DNA from 3 places in the Peribacillus sp. Aquil_B1 genome. Region 1 is predicted to be linked to each of the others. Evidence: riboswitches for the same ligand, from Rfam matches in the RefSeq annotation. Region 1 holds a riboswitch; each other region holds the start of a gene.
What was found. A riboswitch is a leader RNA that binds a small molecule or an ion and turns the genes downstream of it on or off. The one in region 1 is predicted to bind lysine.

Region 2: linked by a shared signal. The riboswitch ahead of MPH60_RS03445 (aspartate kinase) and the one ahead of dapA (4-hydroxy-tetrahydrodipicolinate synthase) in region 1 are both predicted to bind lysine.
Region 3: linked by a shared signal. The riboswitch ahead of MPH60_RS19020 (amino acid permease) and the one ahead of dapA (4-hydroxy-tetrahydrodipicolinate synthase) in region 1 are both predicted to bind lysine.

The regions. Positions count from the first base shown of each region.
Region 1 is NZ_JAKXEE010000001.1:1,761,205-1,772,230, forward strand. Features, by position in the region: gene sat (sulfate adenylyltransferase) at 1-725, shown strand, start outside; partial or broken gene MPH60_RS08780 (zinc-binding dehydrogenase) at 743-1,113, shown strand; gene MPH60_RS08790 (HPP family protein) at 1,909-2,469, shown strand; gene MPH60_RS08795 (hypothetical protein) at 2,796-3,023, shown strand; gene MPH60_RS08800 (DMT family transporter) at 3,234-4,148, opposite strand; gene MPH60_RS08805 (Lrp/AsnC family transcriptional regulator) at 4,401-4,871, shown strand; gene dapA (4-hydroxy-tetrahydrodipicolinate synthase) at 5,495-6,391, opposite strand; lysine riboswitch at 6,529-6,707, opposite strand; gene MPH60_RS08815 (DUF2690 domain-containing protein) at 7,247-7,663, opposite strand; gene MPH60_RS08820 (metallophosphoesterase) at 8,111-10,369, shown strand; gene MPH60_RS08825 (sensor histidine kinase) at 10,899-11,026, shown strand, end outside.
Region 2 is NZ_JAKXEE010000001.1:693,311-704,336, reverse strand. Features, by position in the region: gene MPH60_RS03495 (GerMN domain-containing protein) at 1-804, opposite strand, end outside; gene MPH60_RS03490 (hypothetical protein) at 941-1,099, opposite strand; gene racE (glutamate racemase) at 1,272-2,075, opposite strand; gene MPH60_RS03480 (MarR family winged helix-turn-helix transcriptional regulator) at 2,086-2,529, opposite strand; gene MPH60_RS03475 (helix-turn-helix domain-containing protein) at 2,751-2,975, opposite strand; gene MPH60_RS03470 (acyl-CoA thioesterase) at 3,098-3,562, opposite strand; gene sdhB (succinate dehydrogenase iron-sulfur subunit) at 3,791-4,564, opposite strand; gene sdhA (succinate dehydrogenase flavoprotein subunit) at 4,582-6,333, opposite strand; gene MPH60_RS03455 (succinate dehydrogenase cytochrome b558 subunit) at 6,404-7,012, opposite strand; gene MPH60_RS03450 (YslB family protein) at 7,398-7,871, shown strand; gene MPH60_RS03445 (aspartate kinase) at 7,934-9,166, opposite strand; lysine riboswitch at 9,257-9,433, opposite strand; gene uvrC (excinuclease ABC subunit UvrC) at 9,495-11,026, opposite strand, start outside.
Region 3 is NZ_JAKXEE010000003.1:164,540-175,565, forward strand. Features, by position in the region: gene MPH60_RS18975 (proline dehydrogenase family protein) at 1-915, opposite strand, end outside; gene MPH60_RS18980 (hypothetical protein) at 1,061-1,342, shown strand; gene MPH60_RS18985 (spore coat protein) at 1,356-1,691, shown strand; gene MPH60_RS18990 (FtsW/RodA/SpoVE family cell cycle protein) at 2,055-3,227, opposite strand; gene MPH60_RS18995 (metal ABC transporter permease) at 3,375-4,256, opposite strand; gene MPH60_RS19000 (metal ABC transporter permease) at 4,253-5,176, opposite strand; gene MPH60_RS19005 (metal ABC transporter ATP-binding protein) at 5,187-5,942, opposite strand; gene MPH60_RS19010 (metal ABC transporter solute-binding protein, Zn/Mn family) at 5,955-6,881, opposite strand; gene MPH60_RS19015 (LacI family DNA-binding transcriptional regulator) at 7,512-8,474, shown strand; lysine riboswitch at 8,714-8,898, shown strand; gene MPH60_RS19020 (amino acid permease) at 8,994-10,445, shown strand; gene MPH60_RS19025 (glycoside hydrolase family 13 protein) at 10,495-11,026, opposite strand, start outside.

The sequences.
Region 1 (11,026 bases):
AAGGGGATATCTATGTTGCCGGACCCATTTATTTAATAAATAGGTCATCGCATGGGCCATTCGGGGAATTTCATATGAGCCCTTCCGAAACGAGAAAGGTGTTCACGGATTTAGGTTGGAATACTATTGTCGGTTTTCAAACGAGGAACCCAGTACACCGTGCACATGAATACTTGCAAAAAACAGCATTGGAAACCGTTGATGGACTATTATTGCATCCTCTTGTCGGTGAAACGAAAAAAGATGATATACCTGCGGATGTTCGTATGGAAAGCTATCAAGCCTTACTAAATGGCTACTATCCAATGGATAGGGTTTTACTTGCCATATACCCAGCAGCAATGCGCTATGCAGGGCCTAGGGAAGCAGTATTTCATGCAATTGTTCGAAAGAATTATGGGTGCACACATTTTATTGTCGGCCGAGATCATGCGGGTGTAGGCAATTATTATGGCACATATGATGCCCAAGAAATCTTTAGCCAGTTTGATCCGCTGAAAATTGGCATAAAACCTCTTTTCTTTGAACATAGCTTTTACTGCAAAAAATGTTTGAATATGGCTTCCCTGAAAACATGCCCCCATAAAGATGAAGACAGGTTTATATTAAGCGGGACCAAAGTCAGGGAAATGCTGCGGAACGGTCTTGTCCCGCCACTTGAATTTACACGTCCAGAAGTGGCTGAAGTTCTTATTAGAGGCATGAAGATAAATGAAGGCGAGTAAGCTATTGGAAACGCGGGGAGACCTATGATGGTATTTTTGAAGCGGTAAACAAGAGTCCGATTTCAGCTTGTATGAAATCGCTGAAGAAGGACGGAACTTATCTAAATGTCGCCAAGCCGTTACCCGGCGTTCGAATGCTATGGACTAAATTGACAACAGGCAAGAAGCTGATATTGAGCCAAAATTCCCCTGAAACCCCAGAAGCTCTAAACTTCCTCAAAGAACTTGTTGAAGCGGGGAAGTTAGTAGTGGTCATTGACAGATATTATGAGTTTGAAGAAATGGTTCAAGCCCATAAATATGTAGAGAAGGACACAAGATGGGAAATGTCGTCATGAAATTGGAACATAATGACAAATCCGAAAAAATGAAACATGGTAAGTTTTAATAAAGCTAAGGGATGCGTTAATCATAAGGTTAGCCGGTTTATACTGGTTGATCTTTTTTTAAAATGGAAGTCTGATATATGTCAGGGCAGTACGTACGGTGTTAACGAGGTGTGCCTCTGGAAAGATATAGATCTAGTTTTAGCAAAGGGGGTGGAAAAATGCTCCAATATTAGAGACAAAACGGTTCGGCTTGAGAGAATTGGCTGAAGGGGATGCATTGGATTTATTAAAATGTTTTTCAATCCAGATGTATTATGATATTATGGGCAACCTCCATTAACAAATACGGATCAGGTGAAGCAAATCATTACGAATTTTTCAAAGACTTTCGTTGAAAAACCTTGTATTAAGTGGGGAATTGAAAGGAACGGATGGCATTTTTGGAACGATTGGATTTCAAGAATGATTCCATGAACATAAGAGAGCAGAACTGAGCTATGGTTTTAAATAGCTTGATATAACGCGTATTGGAGCAATTGTTTGTATTGAAAATAAAGCATCCAATAAGCTGCTGACAAATTTAGGCTTCAAAAAAGAAGGGAGATTGAGAGATTATATCATTTGATACTACTCCATACTCTTTATCATCGGTAAGGCCTTAATGAATTAACAAAGTACTAGAAACACTCGCGCCATACTCACAGACATAAGGGAAGTTGTTAACTGTTTATGGAAAACAAAAATGAAAATTCAGATATATATTTTAAAATTCATTGTTTTCCTGTAAGATAACAATATATAAAAACCCTGTCGACTTGTCGACTTACTTAGAAAACGCGAGGAAAACATACATTATGGAATTCGAAAAAAGTCTTGAAAAAAGTTGGAGCAATCAACAAAACATAGGTTTAACAGCATATTTAAAGAAAATGAAGGGCGAAGCTAGGGAAAAAGACAGAATAGATTATATGGATTCCCTTGTTTCAGCTATAGGTGGGCTCATTGCTATTATCATGATTAGTTTTATAGCTGTCCATTTAGGATATCCTATGGCATTAGCTCCTCTTGGGGCGAGCTGTGTTATTGTTTTTGGTGCGCATAAAAGTCTCTTGTCTCAACCTCGTAATGTTATTGGAGGACATATTATCTCTACTACATCAGCTCTTATCATTTGGAGCTTCTTTGGTAAAAGCCTGTTCATTATCGGTCTAACATTGGCTATTGTATTGATTATAATGACTTGTACAAAGACTGTTCATCCCCCCGCAGCGGCAAGTGCCCTTGTTTCTATTAATTCTCAAGCTGGTTGGGGATTCCTGATTTCAATTGTAATAGGTACTTTATTATTAGTTTTTATATCGATGATCTATAATAACTTATTTCAAACAAGACAATATCCAAAGCACTGGTTTTAAAAAATTAATATATTAACGGGTGCTACATGTGTGACTGTATTATAGCTCCTCGCTTATTTGATAACTGCTTTACTTCAATAAGCGGGGAGCTGCGCTTTTTTTACTAATAGAATTAAAAAACTTACTTACCATCACATTACATAAAATAACGTATGATAATGATTTGCTATAGCTTGATGGGCAGTGGTAAAATCCCATTAAAAAAGGTGAATGTTCATGTCTGAACCAACAATAGGAGATTCTTATCAAATCAGTTTGCAAAATATTCGCCATCACTCACAGCATATCCATTTAGGAATAGAAATTCTTTTCGTAATTCGGGAGAAGTGGAAGTTATCGTCAATCAAGATTGCTGGCATTTGGCGGAAAATGATCTCCTGCTAATTAATGCTAATGATGGTTCAATAGCCCGTATGGCCAATGAACGGTCCAAAATCAATGGTGCTGCAATAACGATTTGTGAAATCGACAATACAATCGAAGACAGTCTCTTATCTTCATTAAAAAGAGAGATACCGACAATTGACGAAATTGTTTTGGTTCAAACTATGTAAGTACCTATAAAATTATCCAGTTAGCTCGTGATCATATTTTCGCTGATACAGGAAAGCATGGTATGCGAATGCCTTTTGTCTTAAGGGCAAAATTCAAGGAGGAAAACACCAAAAAGAAGGAAGTGCAAAAAAATAACAATTCCATTTGAACAAACGAGCCTGTATCCACTTTGGATCAGGCTTTTTTGTATATTTTAGACTTTGAAAAAATCATGCTTGAATCTGCGATTGTCCAGAATTCTTTTTGAAAATCACCTTCGTTTTAAAATGTGAGAACAAATAACAACCTATAACCACAATACCGCTACCAATTCCTTGTACCCACGTCATTTTTTCACCTAATAATAGAAAGGCTAAAATTGCAGTAAAAATAGGATTGAAATTCAAGAAAATACCTGATGTTGTTGTACCTAGTTTTTGTACACCAATGTTCCAAAGTACCATACATGCTACAGTTGAGATAACGCCTGTATATAAAATAGATTGTATGAAAGAAGTATTTATATTAGACACTGTAAAATTGGAAAAATTAAACGGAAGAAGAACGATAAGTCCAAATATACCAGAATATAATGTAGACATCATGGGTGTTGTTGTTATCATGGCCCATTTGCTACAAACGGAATATATTCCCCAAACGCATACAGCAGCCATCATATATAAATCACCTGAATTAAATCGTAATGAAAGGAGTAGATCAATATTTCCTTTTGAAAGTACAAGTATTACGCCAATAAGCGAAAAAAGCATAGAAAACATTTGTAAAATATTAATTCTTTCTTTTAAAAAGAAGAATGAAAAAATAGCAATTGAAATCATGTTTAATGTTGATATTAATCCAGCATTAGTTGCGGATGTTTTCTCTAATGCTACAAATTGTAATAGGTTAAATAGAACCACACCTGTAATTCCCATCAAAAATAAAGGAAGGATTGCACTTCGAGTAGGGAATATCCTTCTTTCTTTCCACCATACAATTGGCAAAAGACAACTAATAGCAATGATCCACCTTAAACTCGTCAACGTCATCGGAGAAGCATGACCGACAAGCGATTTTCCTACGACAAAGTTTCCACCCCATAATAAACTTGTTAAAAGTAATAACGAAAAATAATAATATTGCATATCTTTTGCTCCTTTTCATCTTTCACAGTTTAAGTGAAAAAAGATCGAAGCCATTGTGCACAATGACATTTCAATTTTCATAATTAATTACTAATAATTTTAACATTTTAGTTCGTTAGTTAATATATTATTTTGTATAATAGAAGAAACTTAAAATAATGTTAAAAAATATAGTCGATATACAGAATTTAATTAAGTTTTGGATAGTGGATGATACCGATTTTGGAACATTTGTAAAAGGAGTGACTATAAGTGGAATCTATCGTAAGCAAGGTTCTAGATCATGTTGATATTCAAATTTTAGATTTACTTCAAAAGGATGCACAGTTAAGTAATACTGAGCTTGCCAAGCGTGTCAAGTTATCTCCACCAGCTATACATTCAAGGATAAAACGTTTGGAAAATGAAGGATTTATTAATGGGCAAGTAGCAATTTTAAACCAGGAGAAGCTAGGTTTTGATTTATTATGCTTTATTTTTATGAGTACGAATATACATCAAGCTGAAAAACTGGAAGTTTTGGAGAAGGCTTTAGCTTCTATGTCAGAAGTATTAGAGTGCCATTGTTTAACAGGTGAGTATGATTATCTTTTAAAAGTGGCTAATAAAGATCGAAAGGAATTAGAAATATTTATTAGAAAGTTAAATAAACTAGGCATAACCAGAATTCAAACTAGCCTAGCTCTCAGAGAAATTAAATATTCAACAGTTTTACCCATATAGGAAGAAAAGTCACGTTCGAAAAAGTACACTTGATTGAACGTGTTTTGTAGAACAAGAGAAAGAGAGAAGTAGAAGAAGGAATAAAAAATGAATTCCTTAAATTTGGAAACATACAAATCTGCAGCAAGGATAAAAATGAAGAGCAGCAACTTCAGGCCATGAAATAAAAGAGTTTGGCTAAAAAACTAGTCAAAAAAATAGCCTTTGCTAAAAGAGAACAAAGGCTATTTATTCATTATCAAGTTATATTAGTAAATATAAATCCAATTCTAAAGTTGAACTTTAAATGCGTTTCTTATTTCTTTCATGAAAATAACCTTCTCTAATTTTACATATTGAATGTGAATGGAAATTCACTTTATTCGTTTGTATTTGTTAAGTGATCCTAGGGAACGAGTCATATAAGATTATTCTTATCATTTCAAGAAAATGGAGATTCTGCTTTTGCCCTTAATCTTATAAAATCATTATATTGCTAAACTAGTTTAAGCACTGAGCCGTGCATCGATTAAAAAGCAGTGCACTCTTTATGAGTTGCACTGCTTTTTAAGATTGTATCCCGTTAATTATGGTCTTTAAATTAGAAAATCGGTATTAAAGTATAGCTGAATGAATCGTTAACTTTATTTATTTAACAAAACAGCTTCTTCGTTTCTAGGTTGTAGAGCCATTTGTAGTGCTATTTTTTCTTCATCGTTTAAAGGAACCAATGGTAAGCGGACACCTCCAACATTTAACCCTCGCATATTTAATGCTGATTTCACCGGTGTGGGGCTTGGTGCCGCAAATAATGCTTTCATAATTGGAAGAAGTTTACGATGCGTAGCGGCAGCACCATGGACATCGCCATGTTTAAAGCTATTGATCATTTCTTGCATTTCATTTCCAATTATGTGTGAAGAAACCGAAACAATGCCTGTTCCACCGATGGCTAGAACCGGTAATGTTAACCCATCATCGCCGCTGTACAATGTAAAATCACTAGTTGTTTTGCTAATGATTTGTGCCATGGCATCTAAGTCACCACTTGCTTCTTTTACTGCCACAATATTGTTGATTTTTGAGAGGCTAACAATCGTCTCTACTGACATGTTTACAACACTACGTCCTGGAATATTATAAAGCATTACCGGTAATGATGTTGATTGGGCAATAGCCTTGAAGTGCTGAAATAATCCTTCTTGAGACGGCTTGTTATAGTATGGGGTAACGAGCATGATTCCGTCGACTCCTGCTGCCTCTGCTTGCCTTGTTAAGCTGATAGAAGCTTTTGTGTTATTTGAGCCAGTTCCAGCTATGACTGGAACTCTTCCATCAACAACTTCAACCACAATTTTGAATAAATCTAGTTTCTCTTCTGTTGTTAATGTAGGAGACTCTCCAGTTGTACCAGCTATTACTAATCCATCAGAACCATTAGCAATTAAATAGTTTACTAAAGTTCTCGTAGCATTAAAATCAACCTCATCATTATGATTAAACGGGGTAACCATTGCGGTTAAAACTTGGCCAAAATTCATAACTACACACCCTTTTGTATAATATTTTTTAAAAAATTCAGAGGTGGTTAGGGCCATTCAGGAGTAAACGCAAAAAAGCAACAACGAGGGTTCGCTGCTGCAGTAGAAACAATATTTATCAAAAAAATCGTTTCAGCGCGTAAGATAGCCCTCCATATAGTTTCCTATATGACAGTCCTGTATTTATTCAATAGCAGAACCAGCTTCAAGAACATGAGATTCTTTCCGCTTCGGCAAATTCCCCTTTCCACAATAGTCATAGGATCTCATTCTCCTCAAAATGTGTACTAATGGTCTTTGCTCCTCTATCCTCACTTCAAAAAGTACGAAGTAAGAAAATATTTAATTGACTGTAATATAACAAGGAATCCTTTCTATTGCAAGGCAAATTAGAAATATTTTTTTAGAACTCATGGATAATCAATGGAATGGATACGGCATAGGGCTGGATTCATCTTTTTTAGTAACTCAAAATTAATAGTTTTATAAAACAAACTGTATGAAAAGATCCACCCTTTTATCGTCAGTTTTGACAATAGATATATCTTGAAGATGGTATCAAGGTGGGGAGGACAGCAAGATATGAAAATCTGTGACGTGGGAAGCAAGAAAACGATCGCTTCAATTGTAAGTAGGGCCCATTGATACAAAATTGGAACGAGATACGTATAAACAACATACGTATCTCGTTCCAAAGCCATGAGATGAAATGAAAAAAGCCATTAAGATTCGTGGGGTTGTTAAACAAAGAAAATTGATCACGCATTGAACTGCGCAATGGACTGTAAGCAAAATGAGGAAAGATGGCAAAAACGGTTGTACCGCCGTTAACAGAAAGTTTACATTAGTACCTCATTAATAACGACCAGTGTTCGCAGAAATAATGAGAGCCCCATTTGAAGAATAAATACCTGCTTTGGCCAAAGCATTATACGGATCTAAATTCCATAATTGTGCAGTATAACAGGACGTTTGACCTTTCATTATCCATCCGTTACCGCCGGAACTAGCGCAACTTGTAAATGCCCTCTTAGTCGTGCCATTAAAACTGTCAACCCAAACATTTGCATAATAATCGTAAGGAGCAGACGAATAAAACTTTAAGTAACCCCACGCCGTATGACAATACGCACTGCCTTTTAGCTGCACATATCCAATTTTCACACCGTTTTTATAGATATATTCTGTTTCATAGGTGATTGGGCTTTTAGAAGCACAGCCTGTCGAATAAGGGTTTGTATTATCGTAGGACAAAGCAAATGCTTTATTCATCGGTGCAATCGCAAAAAACAGTCCAAAGACAAGAGTTATTACCATCATAATATTTAATAATTTTTTTATAATAACCTCTCTCCTTTCCTTCTTCTAGACTTTACCATATGGAAATTGGTATTTCTATGCACTATGGAATCATTTACCACATGCGTAAATATTACCATTTTATAGGTGATTTACGTTGTTGAGGGATAGTATCCATTCCCATTAAAAAAAGGTAAATAAATACCAAAAACGAGACAATGGTGAATGGAACGAATACAGGCCATAGTCCTTTTTTTGCATTTATTAATAAATAAAATACATTGGACTTATATTTTATTAATAATGTAAAGTTACTATTTTAATTGGTAAACATCATAAAAATTTATAAACAAGGAGGATATTTGTTGATTTGTTTAAAAAATACATAATTGCCTAAACGATAAATAGGAGGTATTGATTTTGAAAGCGAAAAATAAATTTGCAGCAATGCTGACAGTTGTAACAGTAGGATTAACAACTTCTTTATCAAGTGTACAAGCATTCTCGGAATCTTCAAGTTCAGATAATAAACGTAAACCAGAGCTCGTTTTTCCAGTAATCAGTGATGTACATATTGATGATGGATCAACAGCTGATATGAACAAGTTCAGAACAGCCATGGATCAATTAAATAAAGCTGCGCCTAGACAGGATGCTTTTGTTGTGGTTGGGGATTTAACGGACTATGGATACGCTACTGAATATGATAAGTTCTTCTCCATTTATAATGAGAAGAAACAAGGCGATGTCCAATCCATGTTTACAATGGGGAACCATGATTATTGGAATGGACTTTCCGTTGAAAAGGCACAAGATCGTTTTCTCGAGAAAACTGGAATGGATTCTCTTTACTATCATAAAAAAGTAAATGGATATGATTTTATTACGTTAAGTCCGGAAAATGGTAATACGCATGGTTTATATTCTGTTAATCAAATTAACTGGCTAGGTGAAAAGTTAGCTGCAGCAGAAAAAGAGAATCCGGACCAACCAATCTTTGTTTTTCTTCATCAACACATTAAAGACACTGTGTATGGAAGTGACTTGTGGGGAACTCAGGAAAACAAAGAACTTTTATATGATACATTAAAGAAACATCCACAGGTTATTACATTTTCAGGCCATTCTCATTATCCACTTGAAGACCCGAGAACAATTCACCAAAAAGACTTTACGTCTGTTGGCACGTCTTCTGTAAGTTATTTGGAATTGGAGCCAGGTAAACTTCAAGGGTTTCATCCAGAAGGATATCGGGATATTAGTCAAGGGATGATTGTAGAAGTTTATAATAATGAAGTTGTCATTAAAAAACGTGACTTTCATAAAGACGATTGGACAGGAAAACCATGGGTAATAAAAAACCCTTCTAAAAAAAATAAATTTAAATATACAGACGATCGTGATCAGTTACCACCGGTTTTTTCAGGTAAAGACAAGGCTTTGATTGTAGAAGAAAAATCCACACTTAGAAGTTTAAATGTAACCTTTCCACAGGCAAAAGATAACGCACTCGTACATTCCTATCACATTACCGCCAAAAACAAGGAAACAGGGGAGCTGGACGCTGAGTTCACCGCATTTTCTGAATTCTATTATGATCCTGTACCAAAGAATTTAGAGTTCCCTGTTGCTGGACTTAAGCCAGGTATTGATTATGAAATTAAGGTACAAGCACTAGATTCATTTAACAATAGCAGTAAAAGGGTGTTACTGGCTGATGGCCAGACAAAAGCAATGGAAATGGTCTCGGCCCAAGCTTCTCCTTCTTTAGTAACGGAAGGTGAATCGACTGCACTCCAAATGAAGATGAAAAATCATGGAAATAAAAGTGTGAAAGGGAAAATTAAAGTGGATGCACCTGAAGGTTGGAGTGTGGAGCACAATGAACTTGAATATGAGCTATCAGGAACAGAAGAAAAATTGTTGACAATAAAAGCTACACCTAGCAAGGAGATTTCGGGTTCAGCACAATTCAAGATTACTGCTTTCGAGGATGGCCAAATAATTGGCTCCAAGAATATAAATGTATTCGTCAACATGATGCTTGGAGAAAGTTTTGACCAATTAGAGTCTGCATTAAAGCCAGCAGTGAATGAAAACATTCCAAGTTCCATTCTCGGTTGGAGCCATACAGCTCCTAATGGCTGGACGGTTACAAATAGCTCGAATATGCCAGCTGGTACAGAAGAGTGGCAAGGTTGGAGCTTCACAACAAAGGACTTTTGGACAAAAGCAGAAGACCAGGAGCGTAACCGATTTGAACTTGGCAAAGGTGTTATAGCAGTAGCGGATCCTGATGAATGGGATGATAACGGTTCACCAGCTGCAAAAGGCTTTTTTGATAGTACATTAACTTCACCTTCTGTAAAAGTTGATGATGCAAAAGATCTATACTTAGGATTTGCATCCCACTATAAACAAGAAGGAATGCAAACAGCTGAAGTAACTGCTGTTTTTGATAATGGAAAAAAACAACAAGTTCTCGTTTATGACAATAAAGCTGCTTCGGATAATAAAAATGGACATGTCTTGAATAAATATGAAATTAAATCGATTAAGGTTCCTGAAGATGCTGCCTCTATGAAATTACAATGGAGAATGCATAATGCCAAAAATAATTGGTTTTGGTCGATTGACGATATTCGATTGGATGACCAAATGATCGTTTCACCAAATTAATGAGAAGAACAGGTGAACTTTTCTTGAAATTTGTAAAAGTAAAAAGCGGACTTTCCTTAAGGGGAAGTTCGCTTTTTCTCTTCTTTGTGAAGATAATACATCATATTGAGGGATAGTAATTAATTATAAATACTGAAGTGCGGCTTTATATAATTCTTGGATAATTAAAAATAATATCATTATTATAAAAGGTAGATTCAAAAAATATAAAACAATCTAGCCGGAACCATGCTAGATGCTTGCGCCGAGGAAGCCTGATAAACAGTCGGCGGAAAAGGCGCTGATTTCGGAATTCATCTGAAGCTTTCATAAATTAAAAAACCACAGGTAAACTAAATAAAGACTTGGTTATACTGCATGATTTTTTATTGTTTTTTTTCTGTGTATTTTAGAAAATTTTAAGATTTGTGTGATATGTTTTTTTAAATACTAAGAAAAGTTATCGTGGGAAACATTTTTTTGCAAGAACAGCAGATAAACAACTTTTCTATAAAAGAGTAAACGAAAGATCGATACGGGGTGAAAATATTTGTCAATTAAAATGAGGTTTCTGTTGTCCTACGTTGGCGTAATCCTTATTTCCATCACTTTGTTTTTAGCAGCTGGATTTTTACTTATTTTTGCAATAACAGGTGATGTAAAAGCGATAGAGCATTT
Region 2 (11,026 bases), 1.1 Mb from region 1:
TTGCAGGCTAGAACCTGAAGGACTCTTCGTTAATTCCTTAATGACCGCCGTTACATTATCAGACACCGTTTCACTGATCCTGCGCGTCACCGGAACATAATAGGTGTACTCCTCGTCACCGCCTACATAATAAACGGTTAGTGCTTTTGTATTGGAAATGTCGACTACGTCACTCGTATCGATATTGATTCCTGACGACCTTGAGATGTTTTCATCTATCGGTGTGCCATTGACCGGCATTTCGGAAATATCTTCTCCATTGATTCTCATTTGGATTTTATCGACCGAGTCGAATTGTGTCAGGGTCCATGTAATGGCTTGAAGGATTTTAAGTTCATCCTCTTTCTGATAGTTCTTGAACTCCGGCGAAAAGTCCGCCACAGCCACTCCGTCTTTAATATTCACGCTTATTTGGGTATCGGCAGGAATGACGGCCCTGAACCCGTTTGGAAGTTTATCCGTGACTGGTCCATTACTGACAAGGTAATCAAGGGCCTGTTTAGCGACAGCTTCCGATTTAGGAAGTTCCAATGTCTGCGGAACCACATACCCGCTTTTATCAATTAAATATAACTCCGTCTTCACCGTTTTCGATTCAACAGCGCCTGATTCTCCATCAGCCGCTGGCTTTTCCTCACCATTCGTTTCTGTTTCTTTCAATGAAGATTCATCCTCGACTAATGAAACATCCTTTGGTGGATCGATTTCCTTTTTCTCTTCACCGCCAAATAATCCGCAGCCCGAAAGCCAAAAAGAAGATGCCAGAATGGTCACAACCATTGTTACTTTTGATTTATTGGACATAAAATCACTCCTAGGACAGTTTGTACTCCTATTTATACGAGCCCTAGGGGAAAATAGACCAATTATTTTTCTCTCTGATATGGAGCCCGGCATCTTGCCCGTATTGCAGCATCTTTGTCAGCTTCTGATTGAGCAATCAGCTCCCATCCCCAAGTGTAATCGGAATGATGGACAGAATCATTTCATCCCCCTGCGTTTCCCTGATGAAATCACTCACTCTTTCTGCACCGCCGACAAGACAGGTTCTTGAACCTTCTTTCTGTCTTCCGATGACATCACCTACATCTTCGTTCATAAATTCGGCATATCCTTCTTTCCCTTTCGCACTTCTTGAAAAGACATAGCAGGCTTTATGTTGATAGGGAATTCTTGTTCCAAAATATGAATCTGATATATGGCTCATAATCACCGTATCGATACTAACACCGTCTGTTCAAGACAAGAAAAAAGACTTCCAAATGGAAGTCTTATAAGTGATCGATTTTAATTGTTTCGATGGTATTGACATGAATACCGAGCCAACTCGACGCGATGGAACCAAACATATCTTTGGAACCGGTTGTATAAAAGCGATGAACTGGGCGGAGCTTGCTTTTATTGATTAATTTATAGTAATCCAAAATGACACTTGCCTCACGGGCCGTTTCTTCCCCAGAGGAAATGACTTGTACTTCATCCCCCATATAGGAAGAGATTACAGGCCCCAGCAGCGGATAATGGGTACAGCCAAGGATCAATGTATCGATCTTCGTTTTCTTCAACGGGTTCAAGGTTTGTGCCACGACCCTATTGACGATACCCCCTTCAAACTCCCCGCTTTCTACGATCGGGACAAATTTCGGGCATGCTAAACTATCCACTTTCACATCGGAATTGATGGAGGCAAGCGCGTCGTCATATGCTTTGCTTTTCACCGTGCCTTCCGTACCAATAACGCCTATATGCAAGGAATCAGAAACTTTCAAAGCCGCCCTTGCCCCTGGATGGATGACACCCAACACCGGAATCGGAAGTGTTGCCCTGATCTCATCCAGTACAGCTGCAGTCGCTGTATTGCAAGCGATGATCAGCATTTTTATTTCCTTCTTCATCAAAAACCTCGTCATTTGCCATGTAAAGGTTTGGACATCTTTTTTGGTCCTCGGCCCATAAGGGCATCTTGCTGTATCACCTAAGTAAATTATATTTTCATTTGGAAGCTGACGCATGACTTCTTTAGCCACTGTCAAACCGCCTACCCCTGAATCAATGATGCCTATCGGTTGTTTCAAAAAACTCGCCTCATTTTTCTTTCATTTCTTGATGTAGTTTCACTAGAATCCCTTTGAGGGACATGATGTCAGATTCGTTAAAATTGACTAATACGCCGCTCAAGTACTGCTGCCGTTTATTAATCACTTCTTCGATTATCCGTTCACCTTCTTCAAGAAGGTGAATTCGAACCACACGCCGGTCCTTTTCATCCCTGACACGCTGGACAAGCTGATGTTTCTCCATGCGGTCAATCAGATCCGTCGTTGTACTGAAGGCGAGAAACATCTTCGTGGACAATTCGCCAATCGTCATGTCTCCTGATTCAAAAAGCCATTGCAAAGCCACGAATTGAGGAATGGTAATTTTATAATCATGGAGAATTTCTCTTCCCCTTTGCTTAAGCCATGACGATACATAGCGCAATTCCCTCTCGATATCGGCTACATATGCCGCCTGCTTCTCTTCATCCATACACACAGCTCCCCACTTCATGAAACTTATCATACTACCATTTTGGATGAAAGTGAAATGATTTTCAAGATTGATTACCTGGAATCATATTGAAAACCCTTCAAAAAAATAAGCAGCATCCAAAGAAGTCAAAACAACCAGATTGTTTTGCCCTTCCTTATATGCTGCCAATGAACGGGAGAGAAAATATTTATAAGGCTTACGTATTAAAAGTTAACACATCAAAGCTTAAGTTCTCCCATACGAAGGAGTTCTATGACTGCCTGCGAACGTCCTTTAACTCCAAGCTTCTGCATCGCATTCGAAATATGGTTTCGAACTGTTTTTTCGCTAATAAACAATTCACCTGCGATTTCTTTTGTTGTTTTGTCTTGTACTAGTAACTCAAATACTTCTTTTTCTCTTTTGGTGAGTAGTGGCTTATGAGTGAATTCGTTCTCCTTCAAGTAATGTTACCCTCCTTGCCTTCACCAGCATAAAACCCGGAGTGGGTGTCTATTTAGTCAAGATATAGTATGTCGGCTGGGGCAATGGAGTGACTCTTTTACTTGTCTAAATGGAAATATTTTTAGGAATGTTCCAGCACAGTATGGCACATCGATTGCTTCATCTCTTCCGTCCAAGGTATCGGCTTTCCCGTTGCCTTGGAGACTTGTACAATCGTCCCCCTGCCCGTTAGACAAATTGAACCATCTTGTTTGGTCCCCATATAATGTATATCCACTGAAGAATTTCCGATATGGTCAGCTTTCACATGGATCGTCAATCGATCATTGAAAAACACCTGCTTCAAGTAATCGCACTGTAAGTTAGCAACAACCGGCATCTCACCGCATTCAGCAGAGGTCCAATCCTTCATGAATCCCATGCTATTGAAATACTCAATCCGTGCTTCCTCAAAATAAGTAAAAGGAATCGTGTTATTCAAGTGCCCAAACATATCAGTTTCTGAAAAGCGGACCTTAATCTCATGTTTAAAGGAAAAATCATTGATCCACTCCGTTATATTATCGATATATGATATTCTGCCCAACTTGTGCACACCCTTTCTGAAATGAATGACTATTCACTCATTTTATAAGAAAACAGCCATAATGAAAAGTATTTTATATTGTAAGCTGCTTAAATTGATCATACTCACTTCATTAATCGAATCATTCAGCATTTGCCGGGTGACGCCAATCATTTTACACATCAATCTCAGCTATATTGAGAAAAAAAGAACCCGTATCATAAGATACAGGTTCTTTCATGTTCATTATTAAACTTCATCGCTGCCGAAGAAGTTACGGAATTGTTGGATCGTCGTATCACGGTTCAACGCTGCAATCGAAGTCGTTAATGGAATGCCTTTAGGGCATGACTGCACACAGTTTTGTGAGTTACCGCAGTTTGCAAGTCCTCCATCACCCATGATTGTATTTAAACGTTCCGCTTTGTTCATTGCACCTGTTGGATGTGCGTTGAATAAACGAACTTGTGATAATGGTTGTGGCCCCATGAAGTCTGAATTGCTGTTTACGTTCGGACAAGCTTCCAAACAAACACCGCAAGTCATGCATTTAGATAATTCGTAAGCCCATTGACGTTTCTTTTCTGGCATACGCGGTCCCGGTCCAAGATTGTACGTTCCATCGATTGGAATCCATGCTTTTACCTTTTTCAATGAGTCGAACATACGGCTGCGATCGACTTGCAGGTCACGAACGACAGGGAATGTACGCATTGGAGCAAGACGAACCGGCTGCTCCAATTGATCGATAAGAGCTGTACATGATTGTCTTGGTTTACCATTGATAACCATTGAACAAGCACCACATACCTCTTCAAGACAGTTCATGTCCCATGCGATTGCTGTAGTGTGCTTGCCTTGTACAGTTACCGGATTACGACGGATTTCCATTAGAGCGGAAATTACGTTCATATTCGGGCGGTACGCTAATTCGAATTCCTCATCATAAGGAGCTGAATCCGGTGTATCTTGACGAGTGATTATAAAACGGACTGTTTTAGTCTCAGATTTAGTTTCAACCATTTTTTTGCTCCCCCTCTTTAGTGTTTCGTAGTGTAGTCACGTTTACGCGGTGCGATCAGTGATACATCAATATCTTCATAATGGAATTCAGGTGCTTGATCCAAGCCTTTGAATGTTGCCATAGTAGTTTTCATGAATTCCTCATCATTACGTTCTGGGAAATCAGGTTTGTAATGCGCTCCGCGGCTTTCGTCACGGTTTAACGCACCAATTGTGATTACACGAGCCAATTGCATCATGTTTTGCAGCTGTCTAGTGAACGCAGCTCCTTGGTTACTCCATTTAGCCGTGTCATTGATGTTAATTTTCTTGTAACGTTCCATCAGCTCAAGAATCTTGTTATCCGTTTCTTTCAGCTTGTCATTGTAACGAACTACAGTAACATGCTGTGTCATCCACTCACCAAGTTCTTTGTGAAGGACGTACGCATTTTCGTTACCATCAAGAGACATGACTTCATTCCATTTCTCCTGTTCTTGTTTTTCGTACCCTTCATACAATGAAGAAGGAATGGATTCTGAAGTTTTATCAAGGCCTTCAATATATTTAACGGCATTCGGTCCAGCGACTGAACCGCCATAGATTGCAGAAAGAAGTGAGTTCGCACCAAGACGGTTACCGCCATGTTGTGAGTAATCACACTCACCTGCAGCGAATAAACCTTTGATGTTAGTCATTTGGTCATAATCCACCCAAAGTCCGCCCATAGAATAGTGAACGGCAGGGAAAATTTTCATTGGAACTTTACGAGGATCTTCGCCCATGAATTTCTCGTAGATTTCAATGATTCCGCCAAGTTTAATATCAAGTAATTTCGGATCTTTATGTGATAGATCCAGGTAAACCATGTTTTCACCATTAATGCCAAGCTTCATGTTCATGCAGACGTCGAAGATTTCACGAGTCGCGATATCACGAGGTACTAGATTACCATAAGCAGGGTATTTTTCTTCAAGGAAATACCAAGGTTTTCCGTCTTTATATGTCCAGATACGTCCACCTTCACCACGAGCGGATTCACTCATTAGACGAAGTTTGTCATCTCCAGGGATTGCTGTCGGGTGAATTTGAATGAACTCACCATTAGCATAATTTACACCTTGTTGATAAACGATGGATGCTGCTGAACCTGTATTGATCATTGAGTTAGTTGATTTACCGAAAATGATTCCAGGGCCGCCGCTCGCCATGATGACTGCGTCTCCAGGGAATGATTTGATTTCCATTGAAGTCAGGTTTTGAGCTACGATTCCGCGTGCTGTTTGCTCATCATCGATGACAGCTCCAAGGAATTCCCAGCCTTCATATTTTGTTACAAGGCCTTCAACTTCATAACGGCGAACCTGCTCGTCCAATGCGTAAAGTAATTGCTGACCAGTTGTTGCACCAGCGAATGCTGTACGGCTATGTTGAGTACCACCGAAACGACGAAAATCAAGTAGACCTTCCGGAGTACGGTTGAACATAACACCCATACGGTCAAACATATGGATGATTGATGGTGCTGCTTCGCACATCGCTTTAACCGGCGGTTGGTTAGCCAAGAAATCTCCGCCATAAACTGTATCGTCGAAGTGGATATATGGAGAATCCCCTTCACCTTTTGTATTTACTGCCCCGTTGATTCCGCCTTGGGCACAAACTGAGTGAGAGCGTTTAACAGGCACTAAAGAAAATAAATCAACCTGTTGTCCCAGCTCTGCTGCTTTGATCGTAGCCATTAAACCAGCTAGACCTCCACCAACGATAACTATTTTACCTTTACCCAATTCTGTCACTCCCTTATTTCCATTAGCCAAGCTAAGTTTTTCCTAATTCTTATAAATGAACTCTATCTTCTTATACGAATGCGAAAATTGCGCTGATTCCGATATAAGTAAGAAGAACGAAAACGATCAATGTAAAGTAAGTCATGATTCTTTGCGATCTTGGTGAAACTGTAAGACCCCAGCTCACAGCAAATGACCATAATCCATTAGCAAAATGGAAGATTGCCGAGGTAACACCGACAATATAGAACACAAGCATGAATGGACTGGAGAAAATCTCTGCCATCATGTCAAAGTTAACTTCTGCACCCATAGCAGCTTGAATTCTAGTTGCCCATATATGCCAAACAAGGAAAATCAACGTTATGATTCCAGTTAGGCGTTGTAGCATGAACATCCAGTTACGGAAAAAACTAAATCTGCCTAAATTGTTTTTGGCTGTAAAGGCAATATAAATTCCGTATACAGCATGGAAAATGAGCGGTAGATAGATGACGACCCATTCTACCAAAATCTTCACGGGCGTATACTCAATTAAATGAACTGCCCCATTAAAAGTTTCTTCTCCTTTTGTTGCCATAAAGTTTACCGATAAATGAAAAATTAGGAATAGACCAATTGGAATTACTCCTAGAAGTGAATGAAGCCTGCGATTCCCAAACTCACGATTTTTTGCCACTAAGTGCCCCCCCTTAATTTGTGAAAAATCATGCAAAGATAAACTGGTGGCTACCTTTTATCTCCGCGTGAAAATACAGTATAGAGTCAAAAAAAAATCCTCTATACTTCCTTTACAATTATGTGACATGTCCATTTTACTCCTGACTTCTATGTGCGTCAAGAAAACGGATACAAGAAATCTCTTTTTCAGAATAGATTTTATTGGATTAAATTGGCTATTTTTTGTTTGTCAAGATGATATTTTGAATAAATTTCTCATTTACCTATTAATATCTCGGTATAATTTCTCATTTTTTTCCAATTGTTATTTAAATAAATAAAAAACAGTATAATTTGCAAAAGAAATACGTTTATAATAGATTTACAGAAAGAGGCGATAAATTATGAAAAAAAATATTGCTGCTGCGATAGAAGAAGAGATTCAAACTGAAGAAATTCAAACAACTGAAGAATTCCTGGTTCCAGCTTTCGGATACGAATTAATCAGAGAAGTTCTATTGAACGATATTCTCGGAAAAGACTCTAATCAAATCCTCTATTGGGCAGGTAAACAATTAGCAAGAAAATTCCCATTGAATGGCGATCAGGAAGTGATTGAATTTTTCCAAAGCGCCGGATGGGGCAATCTAGAAATCTTGAAATATACGAAACACGAGATGGAATTATCCCTGACAGGTGAAATAATCAGCCGCCGCTTGGATTTACACCCTGATTGTCACTTCCAACTTGAAGCCGGTTTCCTTGCCGAGCAGTTTACACTGCAAAAAAAATTCCTCAGCGAATCAACGGAAGAAATCAAACGCCGCGCAAAAAAAGTGATATTCACCATCCAATGGGATCCCAGAGATCCAATCTAATGAGCCCTGAAAACAGACTTACCCTTTTTACCGGAAGTCTGTTTTTTATTGGACTCAGACACTTACGCTAGCACATTTGCATGCTGACCTAGTTTAAATGCTTCATGAAGAGATTCAACCGCCTTCACCATTTCCTTTTCATTGACGACAGTGGAAACTTTAATTTCAGATGTGCTGACCATCTTCACCTGGATGCCTGTATTGGCCATCACTTCAAACATCTCGGCAGCCACTCCCGGATTGGATACCATTCCAGAACCGACGATGGATACTTTGGCCAATCCGCTCTCCGTTTCGACTCGGTCGAATCCCAATTGTTCTTTATTATTTTCCAGCACAATCAAGGCCGCTTCCGTATCTTCACTTTTTGTGGAAAAAGATAGATTCGTCGTATCCTCGGCAGTCATGCTTTGAATGATGATGTCCACATTAATCCGGTTTTTCGCAAGTGTCGTGAAGATTGTGGATAATGCACCAAGTGATTGGGGCAAACCATATATGGTGACCCTCGTAATACTGTCTTCAAAAGCAATCCCGCGTACAATTAAGTTTTCTTCCATAGTTGCTTCCTCCTCAATGATCGTTCCTGATTCTCTCTCCATGCTTGAACGGACTTCAAGCGGTATTTGATAATTTTTTGCATATTCGACAGCCCTTGGATGAAGGACGCCCGCCCCCAGATTGGCAAGTTCCAGCATTTCATCATAAGAAATGGATTGGAGTTTCCGTGCGCCTTTTATGTAGCGGGGGTCCGTTGTGAAAACGCCCGTTACATCCGTATAAATATCGCATCTATCCGCATTCAGCGCTGCAGCGATAGCAACCGCCGTCGTATCGGAACCGCCTCGCCCTAAGGTAGTAATTTCCCCATTTGCATCGGTCCCCTGGAAACCGGCCACGACCACTATTTTCTTCTTCTGAAGCTGAGCTTGGATCCTCGTGGCATCGATGTTTAAAATCCGGGCATTCCCATGAACGGATTCCGTTTGCATGCCAGCCTGCCAGCCAGTATATGAAATGGCTTCATGTCCTTCTTCAATCAATGCCATCGTTAACAGGGAAATCGTTACCTGTTCCCCCGTAGTCAATAGCATATCCATTTCCCTCTTGCTCGGGGTTCCGGAAATATCCCGCGCCATGGAAACCAATTGATCCGTGGTTTTCCCCATCGCTGAAACAACGACGACTACCTCATTTCCATTCTCCACTTCCTCGATTACCCGATTGGCAACATTTTTGATTTTTTCTACGCTTCCGACGGATGTTCCGCCAAATTTTTGAACGATTAATGCCATCCCCATGCACCCTCTCTACCTTTTTAGGCAATAAAAAAAGCAATGAGAAATATCTCATTGCTGTGATCACATATCTAAATACTGTAAACACAGTGAGATAGCTCTCCAGGGTATAAACCCTGACAATCCGCCATTTATTAAATGTCGGACCAGGAAAACAAGGTATGAGTCTTGTCTTCCTTCGGCGTCATCCCCTTTCAAAACCTTTCATGGAAGCTCATACTTCTCCAGGTTTTTACTCTTGAATTCCGCACCTCTATCAGCACTTTTAAGTTGTCTAGTTAAAAATTCTTTTTAATCATAGCATAGAGATTTATCGGTAGCAAGATTATTCTTGTAATTTTCTAACGATTCCCTCGGCTACCCCTTTTGGCATGCCAGCTTCCATGATTTCCTCGGCCGTCGCCTCTTTGATTTTCTTCAATGATCCAAAATGCCTTAATAATTGCTTCCTTCGCTTTTCCCCGACTCCTGGAATATCATCAAGCTGGGAGTGAACCGCATTTTTCCCGCGTAGCTGGCGATGAAACGTAATCGCGAACCGATGCACTTCATCCTGAATTCTTTGCAATAAGTAAAATTCCTGGCTCCGTGAATCAAGAGGTACGATTTCAAGCGGATTTCCGATCATCAATTGCGAGGTCCTATGCTTTTCATCCTTAATGAGGCCTGAAAGTGGAATATCAAGGCCCAATTCATTTTCCAGAATATCCCGAACTGCTTCGACATGTCCCTTTCCGCCATCAATGATGATCAAGTCCGGAAGCGGAAGCCCTTCTTTCAATACTCTTGAATACCTTCTTCTGACCACTTCACGCATCGATTCATAATCATCAGGCCCTTGGACCGTCTTGATCTTATATTTGCGGTACTCCCTTTTTTCCGGCTTTCCATCAATGAACACGACTAAAGCGGAAACTGGGTCACTTCCCTGGATGTTGGAGTTATCGAAAGCTTCAATTCGATGCGGAGTGTAGATACCCAGTTGCTTCCCGAGGTTTTCCACCGCATTGATCGTTCTTTCTTCATCCCTTTCTATCAAAGAGAATTTTTCCTGAAGCGCGATGGAGGCATTTTTATTCGCCAATTTAAGCATGTCTTTTTTCGCTCCCCGTTTCGGGTGAATCGTTTTGACACCAAGCAGCCCTTCGGCCATTTCGGCATCCACTGATTCAGGCAGCAAGATTTCCTTTGGTTTAAAGTGGTTCGTAATCTCGTAAAACTGACCGAGGAATGTAAGAAGTTCCTGTTCGGGTTCATCGTAGACAGGAAAAAGTGAAACATCCCTTTCTATTAATTTACCCTGCCGGACAAAAAATACCTGAACGCACATCCAGCCTTTATCATAGGCAAAACCAAATACATCCCTGTCGATGAAATCTGTCGTCATCATTTTCTGCTTTTCCATCGTAATATCGATGTGGGCAATTTTGTCACGGAACTCCTTGGCCCTCTCGAAATCGAGATCTTCTGATGCCTCCAGCATTTTTTCAGTCAGTTCTTTTTTTATTTCAGTATGCCCCCCGTTCAAGAACCGGTTGATATCATCCACCATTTTTTTATATTCCTGTTCCTCTACATTATAAACACACGGGGCTAGGCACTGGCCAAGGTGATAGTAGAGACAAACGCGATCCGGTAAAGTATTGCATTTTCTTAGGGGATAGATGCGGTCAAGCAATTTTTTCGTTTCGTTAGCTGCAAATGCATTCGGATAAGGACCGAAATATTTACCTTTGTCTTTTTTGACTTTTCGCGTAATGATTAGACGTGGGTGGCGTTCCGCAGTCAGCTTTATGAAGGGATACGTCTTATCATCCTTTAGCATGACATTATATTTTGGGTCATGTTTTTTGATTA
Region 3 (11,026 bases), on a different contig from region 1:
TTTCTTGAATAGGCCTTTTAAAACGAAAGCAATATTGGCCGGTCTCTCCGCAAGGCGGCGCATGAAATATCCATACCAATCCGTACCATAAGGAACATACACCCTCACCTTATATCCTTCTTTAGCAAGTTCAAGCTGCTTTTCAGTACGGATCCCATATAACATTTGAAATTCAAAGGAATCCCGGGGAAATCCCTGATCCTCGACCAAGTCCCTCGTATAATCAATGATTTTATCATCATGTGTGGCAACGGCTGTGTAATGGCCATTTTGCATATGCATCTTGATGATTTTCTTGAAATTCTCATCCACATCTTTTTTGTCGGGAAAAGCCACTTCCCTCGGTTCTTTATAAGCCCCTTTAACAAGTCTTAGATTCGGATGGTATGCATCCAGCTCCTCAATATCCCTCTCAGTCCGATAAAGATAAGCTTGAATGACAGTCCCCAATTCATTATATTCAGACTTCAGGTTTTTGAATACATCCAAAGTCGGCTGACAGCGCGGAAAATCTTCCATATCAAGCGTCACGAAAACACTATGGACTTTAGCTTCCTCCAAGATCCTCCGCATGTTATTCATTACGACGTGTTCGGACACATCCAAGCCCATCGAGGTCAGCTTCAGGGATAACTGTGAATCCAGTTCATTTGTGCCAATCATCCGGATAGCTTCGATGCACTCATCTGCCATCTTCCCTGCTTCTTGTTCATCTTCAATGAATTCACCTAAATAATCAATGGTGACAGCAAGCCCTTTCCGGTTAAGATCAGCAATCACATTACATGCCATATCCAAGGATTCTCCTGCCACGAAACGAGATGCACCAAACCGCAGCCCGTATTTTTTCGCTGCCTTGGTCATAGCTTTATTCTTTGATAAAAAAAGGAATAGATTTTTCAATATTCTTTCCATCTGCATTCCCCTCCAAATCATTTTGGAAAATAGATGCACAAGATTATTTTACCATTTAATTCATTTTTCAGATATTTAGAATCAAGAATAAAAAATTTCATGAAGGGAAAATTAAGCTCGTTTAAAGAACACTTAAGGAGGCAGAATGATGGAACAGCAAAATTCGTTTAATAGCCAACAGCAGTCGTCCGGCTTAATGAAACAGCCGCCGGAAATGGTTTCGGTTAAAGATAGCCTATACTTAACTGATATGCTTGCATGGAATCTGAATGCGGTTAAAAAAGCACATTTTTTTGCCACACAATGTAAGGACCCGCAAATCATTGATGCGTTAAACCGCTGCGGACTCATGCATCAACGCCATTACGATACCATTTTGAAACATTTGAACCCGAACCAAAACCAGGGTCAACAACAATATCAATAAAGGAGGGTTCTTGATGCCCAATGAAAACAAAGTCCAAAATCCCGAATCTCCCGTGGCAAAGACACCGCAAATGAATGACAGGGACTTTATAAATGATATGCTTTCAACTGAAAAGTACTTTTGCAACTCCCTTTCCGTTGCCCTGCATGAAATGAGTAACCAAGCATTATTCCAAGACATTTTCTCCATTTCCAAAGAAAATCAGGAGATGCAGCGTGAACTCTATAACCTTATGTTCGAAAAAGGCTGGTATAGTTTAGAAAAGGCGCAAGCTACCAGCTTAGGCCAATCGTATCAACAATTTTCCGGTTATAAAAATCAATTCCCATCTGGAACGAACATTCAATAAAAAAACATTCAGGGGAGAGGATTCTGCTCCTTTTGTTTTTTTGCTACAAATAAAGCCGGCCTATCGGGGGCCGGCTTTCAAACTGTCTGCTGTTTTATTAGGATTTGTACAATTTAAACGTTAGATTTCCACTCCAGTCACTCGCTTTCCGCGGGCGGTCCGGGAGCCTCCTTAAAACTTGAAGTAATAATGTTGCTTTCTAAAAATCATTCTATTCAGCGAGATTTACTTGAAATGATTACCTTTGAAAAAAGCGAGCGTCGCTATAAAGATATAAATCTGTTGTAACAGATTATTTAAAGATCGCTACGGAGAACAAGTTCCACACAACGAAAGCCGGCCCATCGGGGGCCGGCTTTATATTTAGATATCCGTTGAAAACATATACTTCTTATAGTGATACCGAATGCTGAATATTAAGCCCATGGCCATCATGTTCCCCATGAGCGAGCTTCCTCCATAACTGACAAATGGAAGCGGAATCCCCGTTATCGGCAAAAGGCCTACAGTCATGCCGATATTTTGAAAAACGTGAAACGTCAACATGCTTATAACGCCAACACAGATATATGTATAGAAGTTATTTTTCGTGTCCATTCCCGTTTTTGTTATATGGTAAATTAATAGGAAAAACAAGGAAATAATGATACTTGATCCGATGAAGCCGAATTCTTCACCGATGATGCTGAAAATGAAATCCGAATGACTCTCGGGCAAATACACTTCCCTCGAGCCGATTCCCTTGCCTGTGGTCTGGCCGGAGCCGATGGCCAGTAAGGACTTGGTTAAGTGATACCCTTCGGAGCTGGCATAATTATATGGATCCAGCCAAGAATAGATACGGCCGAATTGATAGGATTTTACCCCTAGGTATTTTTCCAGGATTTCCGGCTTCCAAAGTACAAAGTACAGGACCGTTGAAGCGACGACAATTCCTCCCGAAACGATCGGCAGCAGGATCTTCCATGTTACCCCTGATATGAAAATCATTCCGAGCATGATTGACATGATGACAAGCGAGGTACCCAAATCCGGCTGTTGCATGATTAACAATAAGGGCGCACCGGTCACAAGACCGATCTTAATTAGCAGCCAGATATCCGTTTGAATCGTTTTCAGCGTGTTTTTGAGATGATGGTTCGATATGACATTGGCTAGAGCCAAAATCAGGAAAACCTTCATGAATTCCGATGGCTGAATCGAACCGATTCCCGGAATGATGAACCAACTTTTTGCACCATTCCGGACAGGAACGATGCTTTCCGGCATAATGATCAGCAAAAAAAGCAAAAACAATCCGAATCCATACGCGTACCAAGATATTTTTTTCAACTGATCCGAATCCAAGGTGATGAAACCTAAGACGATTCCGATTCCAACTATATACCAAAAAATTTGTTTAATTAAGAAGTTTTCAGCGTACTGTCCAGTCGTTTGGGCACTATAGATTGCTAAGCAACTTCCGACGCATAATAACAGCAATATTGTGACCAAAGAAAAATCTATTCGTGATGAAAATTTATTTTGTTCTTCCATACTTAACTCTCCCTTAAAAAGGCTCCTGCGATATATCTATAAATACACTTATTCATTATACTTTAAACAAATAAAATCACAACTATATAGAAGAATAGTTTACAGGCTTCATGGAGTTATTTCCATGAAGCCTGTAGGCAGGGAGAGTTATGCATGTGATTCCTTTGATTTTCTCCGTTTCAGCAATAGGCTGACCAATCCATGGCTTGGGGAAAAGAGAAAGGCCAATCCGAATAATATGGCGGCCGAACCCACCATGCAGCCTGATATCGAGGCATCCAAAATGGTGGCTGAATAGTAGCCGATGATGGAACTTAGCACCCCGACCCCGATACTGACCAATATCATGCTGCTTAAACGGTCTGACAGAAGATAAGCCGTTGCCGCTGGTATGATGAGCATTCCAACTACTAAAATGGAGCCTACACTATCAAAAGAAGCTACAGTTGTCAGTGAAATGAGGCTCATCAATAAGTAATGGAAAAACAGTACAGGAATCCCCATTGCAGCCGCAAGTGATGGATCAAAAGAAACGAGTTTAAACTGTTTGAAGAAAAGGAAGATCAGTATGAGGTTCAGGATAAAACAACTGCCGACTATCCAAACAGCTTTTGGTCCAGCCTCGATTCCCGCGATTGTCATCGTGTTCCAGGGAGTATAGGCTATTTCGCCATAAAGGACATGTTCAAGGTCAAAATCTATTTGTTGCGTATACAGGCTCACGAGTACGATCCCCGTTGCAAAAAGGGAAGTGAATACAATCCCGATCGCCGCGTCGGATTGAACGCCCGACGATTGGAAAAGCTGGATCAAGAATACGGTAAGCAAGCCGAGCGCAGCAGCCCCGATCAACATTGGAACGGAGTCACGAGTCCCGGTTATTAAAAACGCCAATACGATACCCGGCAAAACGGAATGACTGATGGCATCCCCAATCAATGTCATTTTCCTGACTATCAAAAAACATCCTACTACACTGCAAGAACCCGCCACCAATGCCCCGACTAATATAATCCAAAAATCATTCATGATGTGTGGCTCCCTTTCCTTCTATCCTGTTCGAGAGAATATTTCTTTTTCGTCGACACCCTTCTCCATACAGATGAAAGCACTCCGCGTTTAGGAGCAAAAAGCATGGAGAAGAAAAACCATACCGTCGCGGATAAGACAATTAACGGTCCTGTTGGCAAATCATTGACCGATGTACTGATCAACGTTCCAGAAACACCGCTCAACATACCGAATATACCAGACAGGATGATCATGATATGCAGCCGCTCCGTCCAATACCTGGCAGAAACCGCAGGCGTGATCAGTAAAGATGCCATCAATACGACGCCTACAGCCTGGATACCGATCACTACAGCTGCCACGATCAGCATCATGATGAAATAATCCAGAAAAACAACCGGCAATCCCATCCCCTTAGCAAACCCAGGGTCAAAGGACAGTAATTTGAATTCTTTAAAAAATACGGTACAAGTGAAAATGAGAATAAAGGAAACCGTCATCATCATATACACATCGGACATGACCATTGACGCCGTCTGCCCGAATAAAAACGTATCCAAACCACTCTGGTTTCCATACTCGCTCTGCTGGATCTGCGTAAGCATGACAATTCCGAAGCCAAAGAAGGAGGATAAGACAATTCCCAAGGCTGCATCCTGCTTAATCTTGCTGTATCTCGTAAGCACACTGATCAAGAAAACAGCCACTAAGCCAGCTAGGGCCGCACCTATCAGAAAGTAGGAAGTGGATTTCACTCCAGTTAACATAAAGGCTACACAGATACCTGGTAATGCTGCATGTGCGAGCGTGTCACCAAGCAAAGACTGCTTTCTGAGGTAGGCAAAGCTGCCGATGACCCCGCTGCTTAATCCGAGGAACATCGTGCCAAGCAATATCCACCTTGTATTTGGATCAGTAATAATATCCAGTATGTTCATCGTGTGCACCTCATTTTAATAAAAGGCCGGACTTTGTGTCTGATAGTATCGCTAGGCGGCCTCCATATGTTTCCTGTAAGTATTCGGGAATGAACACTTCTTCTGTCGGACCTATTTTCATCACCTTTTTATTCAATAACATCGTCCAGTCGAAATATTCCTTCACGGTAGATAGGTCATGGTGCACAACCAGAACGGTTTTGCCTTTTTCCTTCAATTCCATCAGCAATTGTATGATTGCTTTCTCCGTTGCGGCATCCACTCCTACGAACGGTTCATCCATAAAATAAATATCCGCTTCCTGTGCCAATGCACGGGCCAGGAATATCCGTTGCTGCTGTCCGCCTGATAGCTGGCTGATTTGGCGGTTAGCATATTCAGCCATCCCCACCTTTTCCAGGCACTCCATCCCCTTCTGCCTTTCGGACTTACCTGGCCGCTTCAGCCATCCGAGATGACCATATCTGCCCATCATCACGACATCGAGTGCGTTGGTCGGAAAATCCCAATCCACTGACTCCCGCTGTGGTACATACCCGATACTCTTCCTCATCGATTTATAAGTAGAACCCTTTATTGTGATTTGCCCCGATATTTTCGGAATCAATTCGAGTATTCCCTTTATCAAAGTGGACTTCCCTGCTCCATTGGGGCCTATGATACCAATTAAATTTCCTTCCGGCACCTCAAACGAGACATCTTCGACAACCGGCTTCTTATGATAAGCAATCGTTAAACCTTCGACCTTCAAAGCTGCTTGATTCATAGTTTCTCCCCCCTATTTCAATGCACGGACGATGGTGTCGGTATTATGACGGACCATTCCGATATACGTTCCTTCTTCCGTCCCTTTTTCACCCATTGCATCCGAGAACAATTCCCCGCCGATTTCCACTTTGTGCCCCTGCTTACCCGCTCCTTGAATGACAGCCTCGATAGCCTTCCTTGGTACGCTTGACTCAATGAAAATCGCTTTTATTTTGTTCTCCACAAGATAATTCCGCATATCCGTCACATCTTTTGATCCATATTCCGATAAAGTATTGATCCCTTGGAGACCTCTTACGTCCAGGCCATATGACTGCCCGTAGTATCCAAAAGCATCATGTGCTGTTACGAGAACCCGTTGATCTTCCGGTATTTTATTAATTTCCTCTTGAACATATTTATCAAGTTCCTCCAATTGCAGAACGTACTCCTCATAATTTTCACGATACTCTGCTTCATGTTCCTGATCATTGGCAATCAATTCTTTCTTGACTGCCTCCGCCGCAACGATCCAAAGCTTTACATCAAACCATACATGTGGATCATGTTCCGTTGCACTCACTTTGCGAAGCTGGTTCTCCTTGAAGTCCTCCGTTACGGCAATTGTCGGTTTATCCTTGCTCATCATTTCAAAGATATCCGTCATTTTCCCTTCAAGGTGCACACCGTTATAAAAAATCATATCGGCCGAATCCAAAGTCTCCACATCACCCTGTGTTGCTTTATAAAGATGGGGATCCACTCCGGGTCCCATTAAACTAGTGACCTCGACATGTTTACCGCCAATATTCTCCACCAAGTCCCCTATCATTCCTGTCGTAGCAACTACGTTCAATTTGCCATTGTCCTTATCCTGTTCGGTCGTGTCATTGCCGCACCCCGTTAAAATCAGCATTGCAGCAAGAACGCCCCCAATGGATTTTAGAAAACCCATCATAATCCCTCCCCTTTTTCATTTCCCTAAAAATGTTTGCCGAATGCAAAATTAAGTGTAAATTTTTTTACATTGTCGTAAATGCTAAAAAGTTTCCTCTATACAACTTATTTTATACTATACACAATTATACGAAAAAAGTGCAACTATTTTTCAAACATTAACAAAAAGACGAATGATTTTTACGCACAGCAAAAACTGTCAGGAATCTCCACTGGAGAGCTCTCTGACAGTCAGTTTTTCCGAACATGAAACGTAACAATGAAGTTATATTTATATTGTGGAGTTTTTATGGTGAATATAAACCATGGGGACTATTTCGGGACGACGTAAAATTCACGAGTAAATGTGCGGATCTCACGAATTCAAGTGCATTGCCACTCATTTTTCCTGTTTCAGGGAAACTGCCAAGTACGCAAATCCCAATTCAATTCCACAAAGCACAAACAGGGTGATTAAGGTTTGGAACATCATGATCTCCTCCTCCTCTAAGACTTATACCAATCTTAAAGGATGAAACCAATACCAGAACAAGACCTTATTTGAAGAAATCTTCAGCATGCTCACTCTGAACTCTTGCCCTGAAATGGGTTTCATACTGTACAATATATAAAAAGAAAAAACGGTGATACCATGACAAATATTAAAGAAATAGCTCAATGTGCCGGTGTATCTGTCTCAACCGTATCTCGTGTATTGAATGATCATCCATATGTAAGCCCCGATAAAAGAAAGAGCGTCTTAGAAGCGATCGATCGTTTGAATTATACGAGAAACATTAACGCCATTCATCTTTCAAAAGGCAAGACCAATCTTATCGGCATCATCATCCCCTTCAACAATCATCCATATTACGGAGCAATCGTTAACGGAATCACTAAACAGGCAAATGCAATCGGCTGTCATATCGTCATCTTTCAAACAAATTATGACAGAGAGAAAGAAATCCAGGCTTTTAATATGCTGCAAATGAAGCAGCTCGATGGCATCATCGTTTGTTCAAGGATTTCGGAAATGAAAATCCTCTTGGATTATCAAAAATACGGACCGATTATTTTATGTGAAGATACAGCCCAGGCCGAATTCTCATCCATCAGTATTGATCATTATGCCGCTTTCTCCTGTGCCCTTGAGTACGTAATTGCTAAAGGATATAAGAAAATCGGATACAGCCTCGGCCGTAAAAAGAGCAGAAATAGTTCCCATCGTACAAAGGCCTTTAACGATATCATTAGAAAACATAAACTGATAAACAACAAGGAATGGCTGTTTGAAGGCAGTTATCACATCAAAGACGGTGAACAATTGTTTCAGGATTGGAATTCAATGATGGACAAACCTGAAGCTCTCATCATCACGAATGATGACACGGCGGCAGGCTTCATTCTTACCGCTAAGAAATCGGGTACAAGGGTACCGGATGATGTGGCCATTCTCGGCTTCAATAATGATAGCCTGAGTGAAATGCTTGACATCACAACCATTTCCTTGCCACTGGAGTGGATTGGTAAAATGGCAGTGGATCTATTTGAGAATCCTGAAGTGGTCAAACATGTAAAACTGGACTATGCCCTTATAAAAAGGAGTACCGTTTAGTTATCAGGATGCTTTATTTTGGTATACCATCACTCGAATCTTTCATTTACTAGGAAAAAATAACCACATAAAATAACCATTGCGATATCCCAGAAGTTATTTTATAATTTTAATATAGTAAAGTTTACTCAATTACTAGCAATCTATTTACGTTTGCATGCAATTCATGAGTACAATCGTCCGACGTCACTTACAAACTGGCGCAACGATATTAGAAAATTGAATACTTCCTCATTTACCGATGAGTTAGAGGCTGCAGCTTATAAAAGTAAAACGGACGAGATTCTGGAAAATTAAAGACTCCGTTTGAAAGGATAAGTTGCCGAAGTTAGGGTATATTCCATGTATATTCTTGCTGGCGGTGTTACCGAACAGGAACACCACTGTCACGTTTTTTCAAAAAGCGTGGGGAGCTATCTTCGGAAGGATAAACGGGTTTATTATAAACAGCCGTCGATCTTTTTCGACTGCTGTTTTTTATTTTTCGTTCCCTTCCAATAAAAAGGAGTGTAACATCAATTGTCAAATTCACAATCAGCATCAAGCCCTACTGAACTGAAAAGGAGCCTGAAAGCGCGTCATTTAATGATGATTTCATTAGGTGGAACGATTGGAACAGGTTTATTTTTAGCAAGTGGCGGTGCCATTCATTCAGCCGGACCCGGCGGTGCCTTGGTGGCATACGCGGTCATCGGCATCATGGTTTATTACTTAATGACAAGTCTTGCAGAAATGGCAGCGTTCATGCCGGTGGCAGGTTCGTTCCGTGTCTATGCATCCAAGTTCGTCGATCCGTCTTTCGGTTTTGCGATTGGTTGGAACTACTGGTATAACTGGGCAATCACCATTGCCGCCGAATTGGCTGCCGTTGTCTTAATTATGAAGTTCTGGTTCCCGGATAGCCCTTCGTTTATCTGGAGTGCCATTGCGTTAATCACTATGTTTCTTATCAATTACATGTCAGTTAAAGGTTTCGGGGAAACGGAATTCTGGTTTGCCATGATCAAGGTCGTGACAGTCGTCATATTCTTGATTACGGGTGTACTGATCATTCTCGGAATCATGGGTGGGAATGACCCAATTGGTTTTTCCAATTTCACAATGGGCGAAGGTCCCTTTAACGGAGGGTTCTTCACGATTCTTGGCGTATTCATGGCTGCCGGCTTTTCATTCCAAGGAACGGAATTGCTTGGAGTGACTGCTGGTGAAAGTGAAGATCCAGAAAAAAATATCCCTAAAGCGATCAGATCCGTTTTCTGGCGCATCCTCTTGTTCTATATCCTTGCAATTTTCGTTATTGGAATGATCATTCCGTTTACGGATTCACGTTTATTGAGTCAAGATGTTGCCGTAAGTCCATTCACGCTTGTATTTGAACGTGCCGGCCTTGCCTTTGCTGCATCCATCATGAACGCGATCATTTTATCATCCGTACTCTCTGCAGGTAACTCTGGCATGTACGCTTCAACCCGTATGCTATGGGACCTGGCACGTGACGGGAAAGCACCGAAATTCCTAGGAAAATTAGATAAAAGAGGCGTACCTGTGAATGCACTTATCGTGACTTCATTAGTTGGCTGCGTTGCATTCTTAGCTTCATTTTTCGGTGATGGCGTCGTTTATATCTGGTTATTGAATGCTTCAGGCATGGCTGGATTCGTCACCTGGGTAGGGATTGCGATTGCCCATTATCGGTTCCGCAAAGCCTACGCTGCACAAGGACTTGATATCAATGATTTACCATTCCGTGCAAAAGGCTTCCCATTCGGGCCTATATTCGCACTTGTCCTTTGTATGATCATTATCATCGGACAAGGCTATCAGGCTTTCAGCAGCGATGGGATTGACTGGAATTCAATGTTCGTTTCCTACATTGGCTTGATTCTATTTTTCGTCCTATGGTTCGGCTATAAAATTAAGCATAAAACGAAAATCATTCCCCTTGAGGAATGTGATCTTAAATCAAAATAATACGCAAAGGACCTGTTCTTCCCTAATCGGAGAAGAACAGGTCCTTTTTTCATTTCAAATGATAAACACGGCATTCATATGGTTGCAGGGGTTTGCTTGAGATTCCTTCTTCCTCCTGATCATAATTCCCGATCAGCCTTGTGGCAGAATATGCATGCAGCTCTTCAGGCAAAGTATAGGGAGCCTGCTCTTCTTTAAAGTTGCATAGCACCAACAGCTTTTCTTCTTCAAATGACCTCGTGTAGGCAAATATTCGTTCATCATCCGGCAACAGCAATTCAAAACGGCCATAAACGACGATATCATGTTCCTTGCGTAATTGGATAAGCTTTTTATAAAAATGAAAAATGGAATTGTGATCATTGTAGGCCTTTTCTGCATTAATCTCGGGAAAATTGGGATTAACCTTAATCCAAGGAGTCCCTTGCGTGAATCCTGCGTTCCGGGAGTCATTCCACTGAATCGGTGTTCTCGCATTATCCCGGCTGCGGGCGTGGATGGCTGACATCATCCGCTCTTTTGACCAGCCATGAGAATTGACGAGTTCGTCATATGAATTCAATGTTTCGATATCCCGGTAT